One region of the Paenibacillus sp. FSL R5-192 genome, then DNA from elsewhere that is predicted to be linked to it. Evidence: riboswitches for the same ligand, from Rfam matches in the RefSeq annotation. Region 1 holds a riboswitch; the other holds the start of a gene.
The links. A riboswitch is a leader RNA that binds a small molecule or an ion and turns the genes downstream of it on or off. The one in region 1 is predicted to bind S-adenosylmethionine.

Region 1 (8,368 bases):
GAAGCCATTCTTCATCCATTAGCTCCTGAGCATAAAGTGTATGTTCACCCGCCTCGTCTTCACGATTGGTAAACAAGCCAGGCCAATACTCAGCGCGCGAGCCACGATGGGAAACCGAACGTGCGAACTCCAACACTTGTGTGTGTACTTGCTCCACGCCAAACAACAGGGCATATAGGCCTTTGCCAAACATGATTCGCTCATCCAGTTTGCCAAAATGTTCAATGACGCGTCCTGCGATTCCTGCTCCCCGTCCAAGAGGAAAGACGATATGATTCAGACCGGCCAGATTATGCAGATGGAATGCGGGTTTGGATAGTACCTCTTTTTGAAAATAAGGATGCTGCACCACCCGGCTCTCGATATAGTTCTGCTCATTAATAATTAATGCCACACTTAGCAGTGAACTGCATCGTTCCAGCCAAAAGCGTTCCCAAAACGGCGTCATAAACGCCGATACGTGAAAGTGCGACAAGAGATGGAAACAGCTTCGTCCGATCCGGCGACTGTTCATATACAGCAGAAGCTGGGGATAGGCATCCTGGAAAATGAGTGCATTGCACCGCTCCAGCAGCCGATACATATGCTCGCGATCGCTTTGATTTTGTAGATTATGCATTAAGTCACTCTGAAGATCTGTCATGTGATATCCACCATTGCGAGAGACCATATGGGCCAGCAGTGCCCAATGCAGTTCGGGATATTGCTCATAACATTCCAGATAGGCTGCCGTGCGGGTGATATTACTCCGATTATTCTCCTGAGTCAGTGTCTTAATCTCTTCCAGAATGATGCAATCTTCTTCGCAGACGAGTGCGCTTTGAACCTGGTCCGTGCGTGCAAAAGACTTGCCGCTGGCAGGTAACAAACGCTCCACCTCAGACTGTAAGGCAGCTGCCGTATCGGTATCCCACTCGATGTCACGCAAAGGGTGACGAAGCTGTGCAGAAGCTTGCCATGCAGCCTGTTTGCCACGCCAGATTTCCCGGGCAGCACCCGGAATGGAACGGACCATCTGCAGGAGGGACCCGTGATGTTGTTCGCTGGAAGAATTGGTTCTGGTGGAAGTCATGATGTGACATCCTTTCATGATGTTCTGGGTTTAATTTCACAGACCATGTGGTTATTCTAAGTATGCGCTGATTATTTGACTTCCACTCGCCAATTTGCTTCACTTAGGGTAAGACAAGGTACAGAAAGGGAGATGACCGAATGGAACAGATTACTTCCAAACCGGCTTTTGATGTAGCCATCCAATCCCCACGTTTGACGATTGCCGTATTCAAGGCAGACTGGTGTGGTGACTGCAAATACATCGATCCGTTTATGCCTGAGGTTGAAGAGAAATATTCACGTGAACTGACCTTGATTGAGGTCGACGTGGATCAGGTTGGGACGGTTAGTGAAGAACAGAATATTCTTGGCATTCCGAGCTTTGTGGCGTATACAGATGGCCGCGAACTCGTACGGTATGTGAACAAGCTACGCAAGTCGAGAGAAGAGATTGAGCAGTTCTTAGATCGAGCAGTTGAGGTGTACAACACGATCCATAAATAATGTTATATAAGTTCAAATGATGAATATCACACAGGCACTACGATGCCAGAATAACCTTCCGATCGCTGTTATCCCCAGATTTCTTTGATCCCTTTTATAAAGGGAAAATCCGGGGATAAAGGCGAACGCTTCGCTTCTCTGGTTATTTCTGTCCTCTCCGTTATTGTGTAAATGTTTCCTTGAACTTATATAAAAGTATGACAGGTTCATGTTGTAAAAGGGTATAATAAAAAGAACGCCATTTCTCTTGAAATAGGGAAATGGCGTTTGTGTGTTCGACATGTCTATGTAAGAAACGTTTCTGTACATATCCTCAATGACCTGCGGGTCATTATTTCGCCAGACGTTAACATTTTGTCACAAAGCGCGACGTCAATGAACATTTTATCCGGTATAATGGATTTAGTTGTGAAATAAGTGTCAAAGTACCGAAACAAGCGGAGAATATTCTTCGCCATCTTAAACCAACAGCGGGTGAGAAAAAATTGAAACACTTAACTTTGTTTAAATGGTTAACCGTATTAACCTGTCTTGTCATGTTTCTGGCCACTTTTGGTGGAGGCATCGTAACCAAAACGGAATCAGGCCTAGGCTGCGGAACAGAATGGCCTTTATGTAACGGAAAACTCGTTCCCGCACATACTGTGGCTTCACTCATTGAATATTCCCATCGCGCTGTAAGTGCACTGGCTGGACTGTTGTCCATTGCCTCGTTTGTTGCTTTTCTGCGGTTTGGCAAGTCACGCCGTGACCTGCAATTGTTTTCTTTCTTAACTCTGGTATTTGTTATCGTCCAGGGAATCATGGGGGCTTTTGCCGTTGTCTTCTCCCAATCTTCAGCAGTCATGGCACTGCATTTTGGCTTTGCACTGATTGCTTTTGCCAGTTCTCTAATGATGGCGCTGGGCATCAGGCAGGAGGCCAAAGATGGCGGATTGGAGCGACTGAATAAATACCCTCGGATTAGTAAAAAATTCAGGAATCTGGTCTGGTTCTCCACCATTTACACATATCTCGTGGTATACACGGGTGCATTTGTGAGTCACACGGATTCTGCCGGCGGATGTTCCGGATTTCCGCTCTGTAACGGGCAGATTATTCCTGAGCTTTCGGGTGGGGTTGCAGTTGCCTTTGCTCACCGTGCAGCTGCTGCGTCGCTCGTGATTGTTATTGCGATCCTGGGTCACTTCGCTTACCGTAATCATCCGGACAACAAGGAAATGCGTACTCTGGGTGTGGTATCCGTTGTTCTTATTCTGATGCAAGTAGTCATTGGTATTTTCATGATGGTGACAATGAACCGTCCGGAAGTATACATGTTCGTAGCTCTTGCTCATATGCTGGATATCGCCATATTGTTCGGAGTCTTAACGTATATGAGTTTCCTGGTGTACAAGCTGCATCGCCCGGCTAATCGTTTTTAAATATGAAAGTCCACCATCCAGTGATGTACATCATTGGACAGGTGGACTTTGTTTGATGTCAGGGGGATCAGGGCAACCTATGGCAAGCAGCAATTACACGGAATGGATGATGTGTTACGTTTAAGGTGATGAATTCTTGTTGATTTGGAAAAGAGGAGGTTAGACATGCTGCGAACGTTGTTGGGGGAAAAGCCACGTATAAACGAAGGTAAATTGAAGGCAGCGATGGACGCAATGGCGCATACGCTTGAGCTATTTCAACGACAAATGCATGTGGACCATGATCCCACGCATGACTATCGGAAACTGTATGTGTGGACTCAGGGACTCATCTCCTCACTGGATGAACTGGAGCAAAGCTGTTTCGCTGCTGCTCATTTTCGCAAAAAGGTCGTTGCAGGTTCAACGGATGATATGACGCCGACTGAAAAAGCCGAGTATGCCCGGTATGTGTATTTCTACAAAGATGGCTTTATCCGCTGCTTTGCCATTCTGGATAAAGTGGGCACGGTATTAAATGAAATATTCCAGTTGAATACTTCAAATACCAAAGCGCATTTTTCTTATTTTACGGTGTTAAGGCAGTTCGACTATGCAAGGGAGCATCATGATCTTGCGTTGCAATTAATACAGATCAAGGACTCTTATCGTGAACCGATGAGCAAGCTGCGCAAACGACGTAATATGGAAATTCACTACATGAACTCAGAAATGCACGATGACCTGTGGCAGTTACACCAGACCTTGCAAGGTAAAGTGAAATTGGAGGATCTGAATCAGCATGTGCAGGAAATGCGTCAGGGCGTCGATATGGTCTGTGAAACGTTAACAGCCTCTTATAGTTATATCAACAAAATATGGAAAAGAAATAATTCCCTTTGACAAATCGGAATACTTGGAATATACTGAGTTTCAATCGAATGTTACATGGATATAACTGATATTTTGGAAGTTACGTTCACATTATAAAGCATAAACTACATGAACTTATAAAATCCTACAACAACATATTTCTTATCGAGAGCGGCGGAGGGACAGGCCCGATGAAGCCCGGCAACCGATTTGTAACGACATGATACATGTATCATTCGTTATAGATGTTAGGTGCTAATTCCTACAAAATGGTGCAAGACACGATTTTGGCAGATGAGAAGGTATATTCTTTCACGTGAAGAGCCCTCTTTGTATCTGCAAAGGGCTCTTTTTTTGTACTTTAAGGGGAGTTTTCCTTTAGATCGGGTAAAGATACATGTAGGTGGTTGGAAAGGGGCAAGTGCGATTGATTGAATTAAAAGGTTTAACGAAAACGTACGGCAAAGGGGCAAAATCTACAACAGCGTTATCCGAGCTGAATTTGAGCATCCAAAAGGGTGAAATCTACGGTGTGATTGGCCATTCCGGAGCTGGAAAAAGCACATTGATTCGCTGTATTAATTTGCTGGAACGGCCTACGGAGGGTGAGGTATGGGTTGACGGAATCAACCTGACTGAACTGAGCAAAACCGAATTGCAGCAACAGAGACGCAAGATCGGAATGATTTTTCAACACTTTAATCTGTTATCCTCGGCAACGGTATATGACAATGTAGCTTTTCCACTAAAACTTGTGAATACACCCAAGGAAGCCATTGATCGCAAAGTGAAGGAAATGCTCGCACTGGTTGGTCTGGAGCACCATAGCAGCAAATATCCGGCTCAATTATCGGGTGGCCAGAAACAACGTGTAGGGATTGCGAGAGCACTTGCAAGTGACCCAAATGTTCTTCTCTGTGATGAGGCTACTTCGGCACTTGATCCGCAGACGACAAATTCAATCCTTAAGTTATTACTCGACATTAATGAAAAGTACAACCTTACGATTGTGCTGATCACACATGAGATGCATGTCATTCAGAACATCTGTGACAAGGTGGCTGTCATTCATCAAGGTGGCATTGTGGAACAAGGACCTGTAACAGACGTGTTCCTGAAGCCGCAGCATGCGATTACACGGGACTTCATGATGCGTGACCATGAAGCTGGACTTGCTCTGGAAGAGACCGCTCTGGCAAATGCAGGCGTTGAATTGCAGGCAGGTGCTGCTTCCAAACTTGTGAAGATATCCTTTCTGGGTAACAAAACGTATGAAGCGATTTTGTCTAGAACGGTACGTAAAACAGGCGTGGATTTTGCCATCCTGCAAGGTACAATCTCTACGATCAAACAGGTTCCTTATGGGCAGCTGACCGTTCGGTTCGAGGGTGATTCAAATGCGATTGATCGGACGATATCAGAATTAACCGCTGAGGGACTTGATGTGGAGGTGCTTCGTTAAATGGATTTTTCAACCGTACGTTGGGAAGAGGTTGGTAAAGCTTCCATAGAGACACTGCAAATTTTGGGTGTATCAGGCTTGTTTACCGTTATCTTAGGTTTACCGCTCGGAGTACTGCTGTTCATGACAGCCCGATCTGCTTCGATTAAGTCACGGGCAGTGTACACTATACTATCCCTGATTGTGAATATTTTGCGCTCAGTCCCATTTATCATATTGATTGTTGCTCTTATTCCATTCACTCGTATACTCGTCGGTACAGCTACGGGGGTGCTCGGCGTTATACCTCCTTTGGTGATTTCAGCAGCTCCTTATTTTGCTCGTTTGGTGGAGACGACGTTGCGAGAAGTTGATCGTGGTGTCATTGAAGCGGCACAGTCGATGGGTGCATCGACCGGACAGATTGTAAGACGGGTGTTACTGCCTGAGGCACTGCCTGGACTGCTTGCTGGTATAACGATCACCATTGTTACGCTTGTCTCCTATACGGCGATGGCGGGCATGGTTGGCGGTGGAGGTCTGGGAACACTGGCAATCAACTATGGATACTTCCGTTATCAAAATGAAATCATGATTATATCCGTAGTGTCGATGATCATTCTAGTGCAAATTCTCCAGATGGCTGGAGATCGCTTGGTTACATTTTTCACCAGGAAATAACACATAGATAACATGATGGTTATGCAATAATGCGGATGCCACATGACAAAATGATTAGAGAAGGGGTTTTACACATGAAAAAATGGTCTTTTGCTTTACTTAGTCTTATGTTGATTGCGGTTCTCGCAGCTTGCGGAAACAACAAGGACGCCGATAGCGGCGCAGACAATTCAGCAGGTGCACCACGTACAGTTGAATTGAAAGTTGGAGCTTCACCTACACCACACGCAGAGATTCTGGAAAGCATCAAGCCTGAACTGGAAGCACAAGGTATTCGTCTGCAAGTCGTTACATTCAACGACTATGTTCAACCCAATCAGCAGCTTGCTGACAAAAAATTGGATGCAAACTTCTTCCAACACCAACCTTATCTGGATACAGAGAATAAAGAACGTGGATTCAACCTCGTTTCTGTAACACCTGTTCATGTTGAACCTTTTGGTGGATACTCCAAAAAGATTAAGTCTTTGGATGAGTTGGCAGACGGCGCAAAAGTAGCAATTCCAAATGACCCATCCAATGGTGGACGTGCACTGTTGTTACTTGCGAAGGAAGGCATTATCACGCTGAAAGACAACACAAATATCTCATCTACGATTCAAGACATCACAGCCAATCCGAAGAACCTGGATATCATTGAGCTGGATGCAGCCATGATGCCTCGTCAATTGGATGAAGCGGATCTGGTATTTATCAACGCTAACTATGCGCTTGAAGCGAACCTGAATCCAGCGAATGATGCTTTGCTGATCGAAGATCTGCAAGGTAACCCATACGCGAACATCCTCGTTTCCCGTGAGGACAACAAGGATGCAGATGCAATCCAAAAACTGGCTGCTGCTCTGCACTCCGAAGAAGTGAAAACATTCATCAAAGAACGTTATAAAGGTGCAGTTGAACCTGCAACTGAATAATTCACGATATGTATGTTATGATGTGAATCTATTAAGAATAAGCCGTATATCTCTTCTGAAGAGATATACGGCTTATTTTATGTTTCCTAAGTCCGTGCTGACGTGGGATCAATAAGGGAAGGGTTAGGGCTTATCTTGTTTCTCCGCGTTGGAGTGATGTCCAGATTGGCGGTAATAGGATAATTCATTCTGATCAGCATACTGCTGCTCATCTGCTTCTTGCAGGTACGTTCTCTCGGAGGGAGAGAGTGTTTCTTCTTCTCCGTGTGAGCTTTTGATCTTGTATCTGATCCAGCCGATTAACCCAAGGACGACAACGAGGATCAAAGCCCATCCTTTTTTGAGCAAAAGAAGAGCACTGAATTTCTGGGAAGCTGTGTACCCGATCCCGCCCATCAGAAGACTGTTGAGCCCTATGGTGGATGTTTTGTCAGTCGAAGCATTGTACTCCTCGTAGGTGTATCCTGCATTGATGCTCAGCTTATGAAGTACGGTTTCCTCGAATGCCTGACGGCTCTGTTGAAAGTTGGCCGTATCTGTAACCAGAATGGCTGTGATGTACCCTTCGCGTGTCAGGAGTTTTACATTGTAATTGACCATGGCTTGCTGATCAGCATTCTTGAAACCAAGGGAGTAAACCAACTGATGTTTGGTACTGTCATATGCCGGTTCGATTTCCCACCCCGTTATGTACGTTCTATATTCAGGATCAAGTTCTCTGTTATCTTCTTCTGTGCCTCGGATATAACTGCTTAACAGCTCTTCGGCATTCAAATTTTGATCGTCATCATGGATATGACCTGTCTTCACGTATTCGAACACTACATACCACGAGCCGAATTCGCTATTGCTGGTTAGGCTTCCGATTTCGTTCCCGTTAGGCTTCCCATCACTGTTAAGTATCGAGCGTTGGGTATTGGGCTTATCCAGATAGGAATGGCTTTCAGGGACTTCCAGGGTGGCCTTACCGTCCAAAGAGACAGATGCTAGTCCAGTAATCCAATCGTACTCATCAGGTGCTTGCTCAGTCAAAATATATCTGGAATTAAAGGTGGATAATCCCTTGTGGATAAGCGAGTTGTAGGAGGACGATAAATCTTTTATACTGGATAGTGACTGCTCTTTGAAGAGGGGGATGAACGTGAAGGGAAAGATTGCCCTCATAACGGGAAGTGCCAAAGGTCTTGGTAAAATGACGGCCCTCAGTCTGGCAGATCAAGGGTGCCATATTGCCCTCAACTATGTACACAGCAGAACAGAAGCTGAGGCTTTAAAGGCTCAGATTATAGCCAAGGGTGTGCGGTGCATTGCCATCCAGGCTGATATATCCAAGGTGGAAGATATCTCTTCATTGGTTGAGCAGGTGGAAGGCAACCTGGGCAGCATTGATATTTTGGTGAATAACGCAGGTCCATTTGTCCGTGAACGACGATTATTTGCGGAATATTCTGAAGCTGAGGTCCAGATGCTTGTGCAGGGAAATCTGTTGGGACCGATGT
Region 2 (8,368 bases), on a different contig from region 1:
AGTCTGGTTGAGGAGACGAAGTCCCTCCAAGAACTCGCAGTTGGTGTGTTGTTTGGGAAAAATGCACTGCTGGTTGATGGTTTGCCAGGTGCTTTATTAATTGGAGCTCATAAGATCAAAACAAGAGGTATGAATGAACCCTTGTCAGAGGGACTGCTTCGTGGGCCTCGTATTGGTTTTACAGAGCAATTAAGCGATAATACAGGCATTTTACGTCGTTATGGAAGTGATCAGAGCCTGTTTATTAAGAAGTATGAAGTGGGTTCACGGATCAAAAAAGATTTGGCGATAGCCTATATTCAGGATATTGCCGATCCAAATCTCGTTGCAGAAGTATGCAAGCGAATCGAAGAGATGGATATGGATTCAATGCTCGAATCAGGTTATGTGGAACAACTCATCGAAGATAATACGCTGAGTCCTTTTCAGCAGGTACTGAATACGGAAAGACCTGACCGAGTGATGGGTGCCCTTCTGGAAGGCCGAGTGGCAATTTTGTTGGATGGAACGCCATTTGTATTAATTGTACCGGTGACCTTTAGCATGTTGCTTCAGTCTCCAGAGGACTATTATGAACGCTGGATTCCTGGAACATTTTTGCGAGTGCTGCGTTTTATGGCCGCGATGCTGGCATTGCTTGCTCCTGCGCTCTATATCTCGTTTATCTCGTTCCATCCGGGTCTTATTCCAACCAAGCTGGTATTGACGATTATTGAAACGCGTACCGGAGTGCCATTCCCCTCAATTATTGAGGTACTCATCATGGAGCTTTCAATTGAAATCTTGAGGGAGGCCGGGATACGCTTGCCCAAACCGATTGCGCCAGCGATGGGTATCGTAGGAGGTCTGATTATTGGCCAAGCAGCCGTGCAAGCGGGAATAATAAGCCAATTTCTGGTCATTGTCGTTGCGGTAACAGCCATCTCTTCCTTTACGATTCCGGTCTATAGTGCGGGATTAACGCTAAGGATTCTACGATTTGCCGCTATGTTCAGCGCAGCCGTACTCGGATTGTTTGGCGTGGTTATGTTCTTTCTGCTTGTGTGTACACATCTGGCACGACTCTCAAGCTTTGGCGTACCTTATGTTGCACCAGCCGTTCCCTATCACATGAATGAATGGAAGGATTTTGTTATCCGTGCACCGCTAAATATGATGAGAATGCGTCCCAAAATGACTAATCCGATCGATGATGATCGGAAAAAATAAATGGAATTCCATCTACTGAAGGTCTGGAGGTGAACTAAAGTGAATGGCTCCCAAGGAAAGCTAACCACGACACAGGCTGTTGTAATTATTGTCAATTACATGCTTGGTGCCGGGATATTGACGTTACCTCGAACGACCAGCAAAGCTGTCGGAACACCCGATGTCTGGATTTCCATTATCCTATCTGGATTCATTATCATAGGTGTCGGAATAATTCTGGTTACCCTGTGTCGAAGATTTCCGGAGAAAACCGTCTTCCAGTTCACCCGTGAGATTACGGGCAGCTGGATTGCTTACATACTGGGATTGTCTATGATTATGTATTTCATAGTTATTGCCGCATTCGAAATCAGAGTTATGGCTGAAGTAACTGGGATGTATCTGCTCGAACGCACCCCCACCTGGGCGATTGTGATGGTCTTCATGTGGATCGGTGTATATATGATTTCAGGCGGGCTTGGCGTTATCGTACGCGTGTTTGAGATCATCCTTCCGATTACGATTATTATATTTGTGATTGAAATTTTGCTTAGTAATCAGCTATTCGAGATTGGCAATCTGAGACCCGTCCTCGGTGATGGGATTATGCCCGTTTTCCAAGGGTTGAAGCCTTCACTATTATCTTATACGGGCTATGAGGTGATGTTAATCATGACTGCCTATATGAAAAATCCGAAGAAGAGCAATAAAGCGATGACCTGGGGGATACTCATATCCACTATTATCTACTTGATCACGGTGGTGATGGTTATAGGGAGTTTATCGCTCGATGGCATTAAAACTCGAACCTGGCCAACGCTGGATTTGGTAAGAAGCTTCGAAATTCAGGGTCTGATATTTGAGCGTTTTGAATCCTTATTACTGGTCATCTGGATTATGCAAATCTTTTCGACTACAGCAATTACACATTACTGCGCTTCGGTGGGTATTCGTGATTTGTTTCGTTCCAAAAAAATCAAAGGCATCATGTACGGCCTGCTTCCGTTCATTTATCTGACAGCAATGATACCCAAAACAGTGGATGATACTTTTGCACTAGGAGATATGCTGGGCAATGTGTCCGTATTTTTGTTTGGCATTTTACCTCTGGTACTACTGTTGTTAAGTCTGATTCGCAAAAAAGGAGGCAAGCATGCATGATTACATTCCGTATGTTGTTACGCTTAGCCACTGTATTATGCATTCTCTTAACGATATCCGGATGTTGGAGCAGTCGGGAGATAGAGGATCTAAGTGTCTATGTCGGTCTTGGAATTGATATCGGTAAAGAGACGGAATTTGAGGAGAACATCGCCAATCAGGGAGGAGGGTACTCCAAGCAGAACAATTTGACGGCCACGGTACAGATTGCTCCCGGTAATTCCAGCAGTCAAAAGAGCCAACAATCCGGTTCGCCTGCTTCTGGTAAAACGTCCTATTCCAATGAACAGCTTACCGGAGATTCCTTGCTGCAAATCTTTCGTCAGTTTGCACTGAGACGAGATCATCCGCTCATCGGACATCATCTGAAGGTTATCGTTGTGTCCAAGGATATCGCCAAAAAGTATGGTTTGGACCAGCTGCTGGATTTTGTACTTCGGGATAACGATATTCGTCCTAACTGTCTGGTGTTGATTAGCCATCATCGCGCTGTTGATGTACTGACTTCAGATGATCCTTCCCGGATTCCAGCATTTTATCTTACAGGTATTACCGGTAATTCATACTTGTCCAATAAAATCCTGGACCCCGTTCTACTCTCCAAATTAGATGCTCAAATGCAATCCGGTTCCAGCTTTTTGCTCCAGAATGTACTGAACTTCAATGGAGAGGACAAGTTCTCCGGTGCCAGTATCTTTGATGGGAAAACAACAAAATTCATCGGGGAACTCAGCCAAACGGATCTAGAAGGGCTATCTTGGCTCAGACCTAAAGAAAAAGGAGGTATCTTGAAGACATACAATAAAGAGGGGTTCACTGTTGTATATGAAATGAAGAAGAAAAAAACAACAATAATTCCAAAAGTGGTTGGCGATGATATTTCATTCCATGTGAAAACTGAATCCGAAGGCTGGTTGATGGAGGATTGGCGTGCTCCCGAGGAAGAGGAAAAAGGTGCGTATCTCAGTGAATTGGAAAAAGAATTTGCTGAACTTGCCAAACAACAGATTCGACAGTTGTTATACAAACTGCAGCATACCTATAAAGTAGATGTTGCGGATTTTCGGGATAGCTTGCGTATTAAAGAACCTAAAACATGGAAAAAAGTCAAAGACGATTGGGATAAAATTTTTAGCACCGTGCCGATCACCTATGAGGTAAAGACCACCATCACGAATCCGGGGTCTTCCACCGAATAGCGAGGTGTGCCATATATTATTTAATTGTTGACACATTCATGATAGATCGCTATATTAGTAAAAAATCATTTTCTTATCCAGAGAGGTGGAGGGACTGGCCCTTAGAAACCTCAGCAACAGATCTGAAGGATACTGTGCTAATTCCAGCGGGTGAAAGCCTGATAGATAGGAGCGTTTGTTTTTATTTGTCAGTAACGGCGCACTCTTTAGGCAGAGTGGGTCTTTTTTGTTTTTTCTGGATGAAGAAGTAGGGGAGCAGCAGGTATGGAGAACAACAACGACAAAGGGCATTTTCAGCGGAAAATGCAGGCACGGCATGTGGTCATGCTCTCTCTCGGAGGAGTCATTGGAACGGGATTATTCCTCAGCTCAGGTTACACCATTCAGCAGGCGGGACCACTGGGAACCATTCTGTCCTATCTGATCGGAGCGATCGTTGTATATCTGGTGATGCTCTGTCTTGGTGAACTGTCTGTTCATATGCCAGAGACGGGAGCATTTCATAGTTATGCAGCCAAATATATCGGACCAGCAACAGGTTACACGGTGGCTTGGTTATACTGGTTAACCTGGACTGTTGCGCTTGGCTCCGAATTCACAGCCGCCGGATTGCTGATGCAGCGCTGGTTCCCATCGGTGAACGTATGGATATGGAGCGCGGTTTTTGCACTGATGATCTTTCTGTTTAACGCTCTAACGGTGAAATTATTTGCGGAATCCGAGTTCTGGTTCTCATCTGTAAAAGTAGTGACTATCGTAATCTTCATTATTATCGGTGGCGCAGCCATGTTTGGGTTCATTCCCATGGCGGATTCTGAACCGGCTCCATTTCTATCGAATATTACCGCATCCGGGTGGTTCCCTCATGGGGCTACAGCGATATTGATGACCATGCTTGCTGTAAACTTTGCCTTCTCAGGCACCGAGTTAATCGGGATTGCCGCCGGTGAGACGGAGAACCCGGAAAAGACGATACCAAAGGCTATTCATACAACGCTGTGGCGTTTGGTTATTTTCTTCATCGGAACGATTGTTATCTTGTCGGCCTTGCTACCCATGTCGGATGCCAGTGTACTGGAAAGTCCATTTGTAGCGGTAATGGAGCGGGTGGGTGTACCCTATGCAGCAGATATTATGAACTTTGTTATTCTGACGGCGATTCTCTCTGCTGCCAATTCAGGCCTATATGCATCTTCACGTATGCTCTGGTCTCTGGCTGACAAAAGAACGATCTCTCCGTGGTTTGCCAAATTGACCAAAAGCGGGGTACCCCTGAATGCACTTCTGATTAGTATGGTGGGTGGTGCGCTGGCATTGCTGTCCAGTATTATTGCGCCAGGTACGGTGTATATTACGCTGGTTTCCATTTCAGGTCTGGCTGTCGTTGCGGTATGGATGAGCATCAGCGCTTCCCAATACATGTTCCGCAGACAATATATCCGGGAAGGACATGCGGTCAAAGATCTGGTCTACCGCACACCACTGTATCCGGTGGTACCAATTGTTTCATTTATATTATGCCTGGCTTCATGCATAGGTATTGCCTTTGACCCGACACAGCGAATTGCGCTGTATTGTGGGGTTCCGTTTATCGCAGTATGTTACGCTGCTTATTATCTGACAGAACGTGTGAATAAGAAAAGAGGACAAGTACATGACGCAAGAACAACAGACTAACCCCATGGAACAGATCCTTCGTGAACATCCGGTCATGATTCTGGATGGAGCGTTGGCTACGGAACTCGAACAGCATGGATGTGATCTCGATGATCCACTATGGTCTGCTCGTGTGTTGCTTGAGAATCCGGATGTTATTGTTCAGGTCCATGCAGATTATTTTCGAGCAGGAGCCGACTGTGCGATTACATCCAGTTATCAGGCGACGGTGGATGGTTTCCGCAAGAGAGGGATCGATGAACAGTCAGCACTGGAGCTGATCCGCAAGACGGTGGAACTGGCTGTACAGGCGAGAGATGACGTGTGGGCAGAAGTGCAGAGTAGTTTAGTAGGGAGAGAAAGCTCGACAGGTCAGCTTGTAGAAGCTCCTTCGGTACGTTCCGAGAACGTAGAGAATGAGGAGCATATAACAGATCGTACAGTAGATCGCGAAGGAGACAGTTTTCGTCCACGTCCAATTATTGCCGGGTCCGTTGGTCCGTACGGCGCCTATCTGGCGGATGGTTCAGAGTATGTGGGACATTACGGCGTGTCGGATGAGACGCTGGCCGCATTTCACCGTCCACGTATGGCGGCGCTGCTTGAAGCGGGTGCTGATATTCTGGCGTTTGAGACGATTCCTTCCCTGCAGGAAGCACAGGTGCTGGTTGATGTACTGAAGGAGTTCCCTCATGCGTATGCCTGGTTATCTTTTTCTTTAAAAGACGGGACAAGCATCAGCGAGGGCACACCGCTTGAGGTATGTGCACAGACGTTTGGCTCCGAGCCGCAGATTGCGGCGATTGGCCTGAACTGTGCTCCGATGGAAGTGGTGACGGAAGCAGTGGGTATTCTCAGCAGTGCTAGCGACAAACCTGTTATTGTGTATCCGAACTCAGGTGAGACGTATGATGCAGTGACGAAGACGTGGAGCGGACAGGGTACCTGTGGCAGCATGAGTGATGCTTCGAAACAGTGGGTTGCTGCGGGCGCGCAAATTATTGGCGGCTGCTGCCGTACTACGCCACATCAGATTGGTGCACTTGCGAAGAAATGGCGGAATTAGTTCATATCACGATAACAAGCCCTTCCACATCCTATAGAGGTATGGAAGGGCTTGTTTTATTGTGTTAAGGCATTCTGATTACATTATTCGATAACCAGTATACGTGGCGATGCTTCCCGAATGATTCTCGAAGAGAACCACGAGCCAAGACTGGCTGCAATGATGCTTAGACAGGTGAACAGTACCATTCCACCCCAATGCAGGATCAGTGGAAGTTGTACGATACCATAACCGGAAAGGACCATTTCGAGTAGAAGAGGCAGCAGGTATACGCCGACGAAAATACCCAGTATGGCTCCCACGGAGGACAGTATGAACATTCCCATGGTGAGCGACAACCGGATTTGACGAGATGTCATTCCCAGCGATTTGTATATCCCGTACGTTCTGCTTTCTTTACGGATATTGATTCTACAGGTACTGAAAATAATGATGAACGTCACAATGATAAACAGCAATCCGATCAGGCTCATCGGATAGATCAGGATGTTAGCGGCTTCCGCGTAAACCGAATCAAGCAAAGTCTTCTGAGTGACTACCGAAGCAAAATCTTTAAATTGCTCATTTAATTCAGAGGCAACCTTACCCGCTTGTGCCATATCGTTCACATTGATGAAGATAACATCAAATTCACTATAATCCGGGTTCACACTTCTCATGGCATCAATGGTGATTCTGCCTGAAACAGACATGTTGGCGATCGCCTGATAGATGCCTGTGATGAGGAATGTACGCTTTTCTCCTTCAATATAGATGTCGATAAGATCACCGAGATCTTTATTTGATGTTTTGGCTACACTTACACCAATGGCAATTTCATTCGCATGTTGTGGGTTAACCCCTTTTAACGTTTCGAATCCAAGTTCCTGATAACTCCCGTCCAGTACACTCAAGTTGAGACTGAGGGATTGGCCCTCTACTGTTGCCAAAGATTCCGGGCTAATTACACCCGTTGTATTCCCTTGCCAGCCTACATTGCTGATCCTCGAATCCTGCGCTAACACGTGCTTTAGTTCAGCCTTGGGGAAGTTACTTTTGTTCACTACGACTGCTGCGATATTGGCATTGTCATACCCCCATTTAGCTGCGGTCTGTTCAATTCCGTTTATACTGGTCAGCAGAACATACCCCAAAACTAGTACGGAGGAAGCCATGGTAGTCAGCAGGATTGTTAGAACAGAGCTTTTGGTGTTTTTGAACACATGTCGGAATCCAAGCACGGCGGTCACAGGCAGTCGTGTGAACCCGATCCAGTGCGCCAATGGCGAATTCATTTTGCCAGCCATCCGGCTGTGATCTGTCTCCGACATACCATAACGAATAGCCTGCACGGGCTGTATGCTGCGTGCCTTTTTGGCATATAACACAGTGAACAGAATCACTAGAGCAAATAGTAGTACGCCGGCCAGTATAGCTGCATCCAATCCTTGGACTGGAATGTTCTGATTCCCCACTCGAAGAGAGGATACAGAAATATTAATGATCCATTTGGATATCCACATACTGAGTGTAAGTCCTGGGATAATGGCTATGATGGATAACAATGCATATTGAATAACATAGGTGCCTATCGTTTTTCGGGAAGTCAGACCTAGTGATTTGAGAATTCCTATCGTTCTGTAATTGGCCAGGATGGCATCCGCAATCGTAAACCCGATGGTCATCAGGGCGATAGAGAGCATGACAACACCCATGAATATCATGATAAATCCAATAACCTGATTGATGATCAGATAGAAGGAGGCAATGGCCTCGAACTCCATTTTGGATTCCAGAAACGGAATACCTGTCTCACGATTGTATCGTTCCGAATACACCGAATTCATGCTGTAATCGTTAAAATGGATGCCCATCATACGATTCTCGTTGCCAGCAAGTGTAGCGAGATCATGTTGATAATCGGTAGGATTCATCCAGACCCGTGCTGTATTGGAAAATGGTGCCCCGTATGGTACATCGATAACAATGCCCGATACATTCAATTCGAGTGTGCTTGAGCCAGTTTTGAAGCCAATGGTATCACCTACGGAAATATGATAAGCATTCGCCATGGACGTTGGAATCCAGACGGAGCCTTGTTCGGGAACTGTGTCGGGCG

Region 2: it holds a riboswitch for S-adenosylmethionine, as region 1 does, so the genes downstream of both, mmuP (S-methylmethionine permease) here and C161_RS24060 (methionine ABC transporter ATP-binding protein) in region 1, are expected to answer to the same signal.

What each region holds. Positions count from the first base shown of each region.
Region 1 covers NZ_ASPR01000048.1:70,322-78,689, forward strand. The annotation lists gene C161_RS24040 (DUF2515 family protein) at 1-1,072, opposite strand, end outside; gene C161_RS24045 (thioredoxin family protein) at 1,213-1,557, shown strand; gene C161_RS24050 (COX15/CtaA family protein) at 2,043-2,981, shown strand; gene C161_RS24055 (Cthe_2314 family HEPN domain-containing protein) at 3,147-3,863, shown strand; SAM riboswitch class I at 3,993-4,134, shown strand; gene C161_RS24060 (methionine ABC transporter ATP-binding protein) at 4,261-5,295, shown strand; gene C161_RS24065 (methionine ABC transporter permease) at 5,296-5,955, shown strand; gene C161_RS24070 (MetQ/NlpA family ABC transporter substrate-binding protein) at 6,030-6,869, shown strand; gene C161_RS24075 (DUF2167 domain-containing protein) at 6,993-7,901, opposite strand; gene C161_RS24080 (SDR family oxidoreductase) at 8,011-8,368, shown strand, end outside.
Region 2 covers NZ_ASPR01000003.1:240,090-248,457, reverse strand. The annotation lists gene C161_RS02865 (spore germination protein) at 1-1,209, shown strand, start outside; gene C161_RS02860 (spore germination protein) at 1,249-2,349, shown strand; gene C161_RS02855 (Ger(x)C family spore germination protein) at 2,346-3,548, shown strand; SAM riboswitch class I at 3,619-3,720, shown strand; gene mmuP (S-methylmethionine permease) at 3,813-5,225, shown strand; gene mmuM (homocysteine S-methyltransferase) at 5,203-6,270, shown strand; gene C161_RS02840 (ABC transporter permease) at 6,354-8,368, opposite strand, start outside.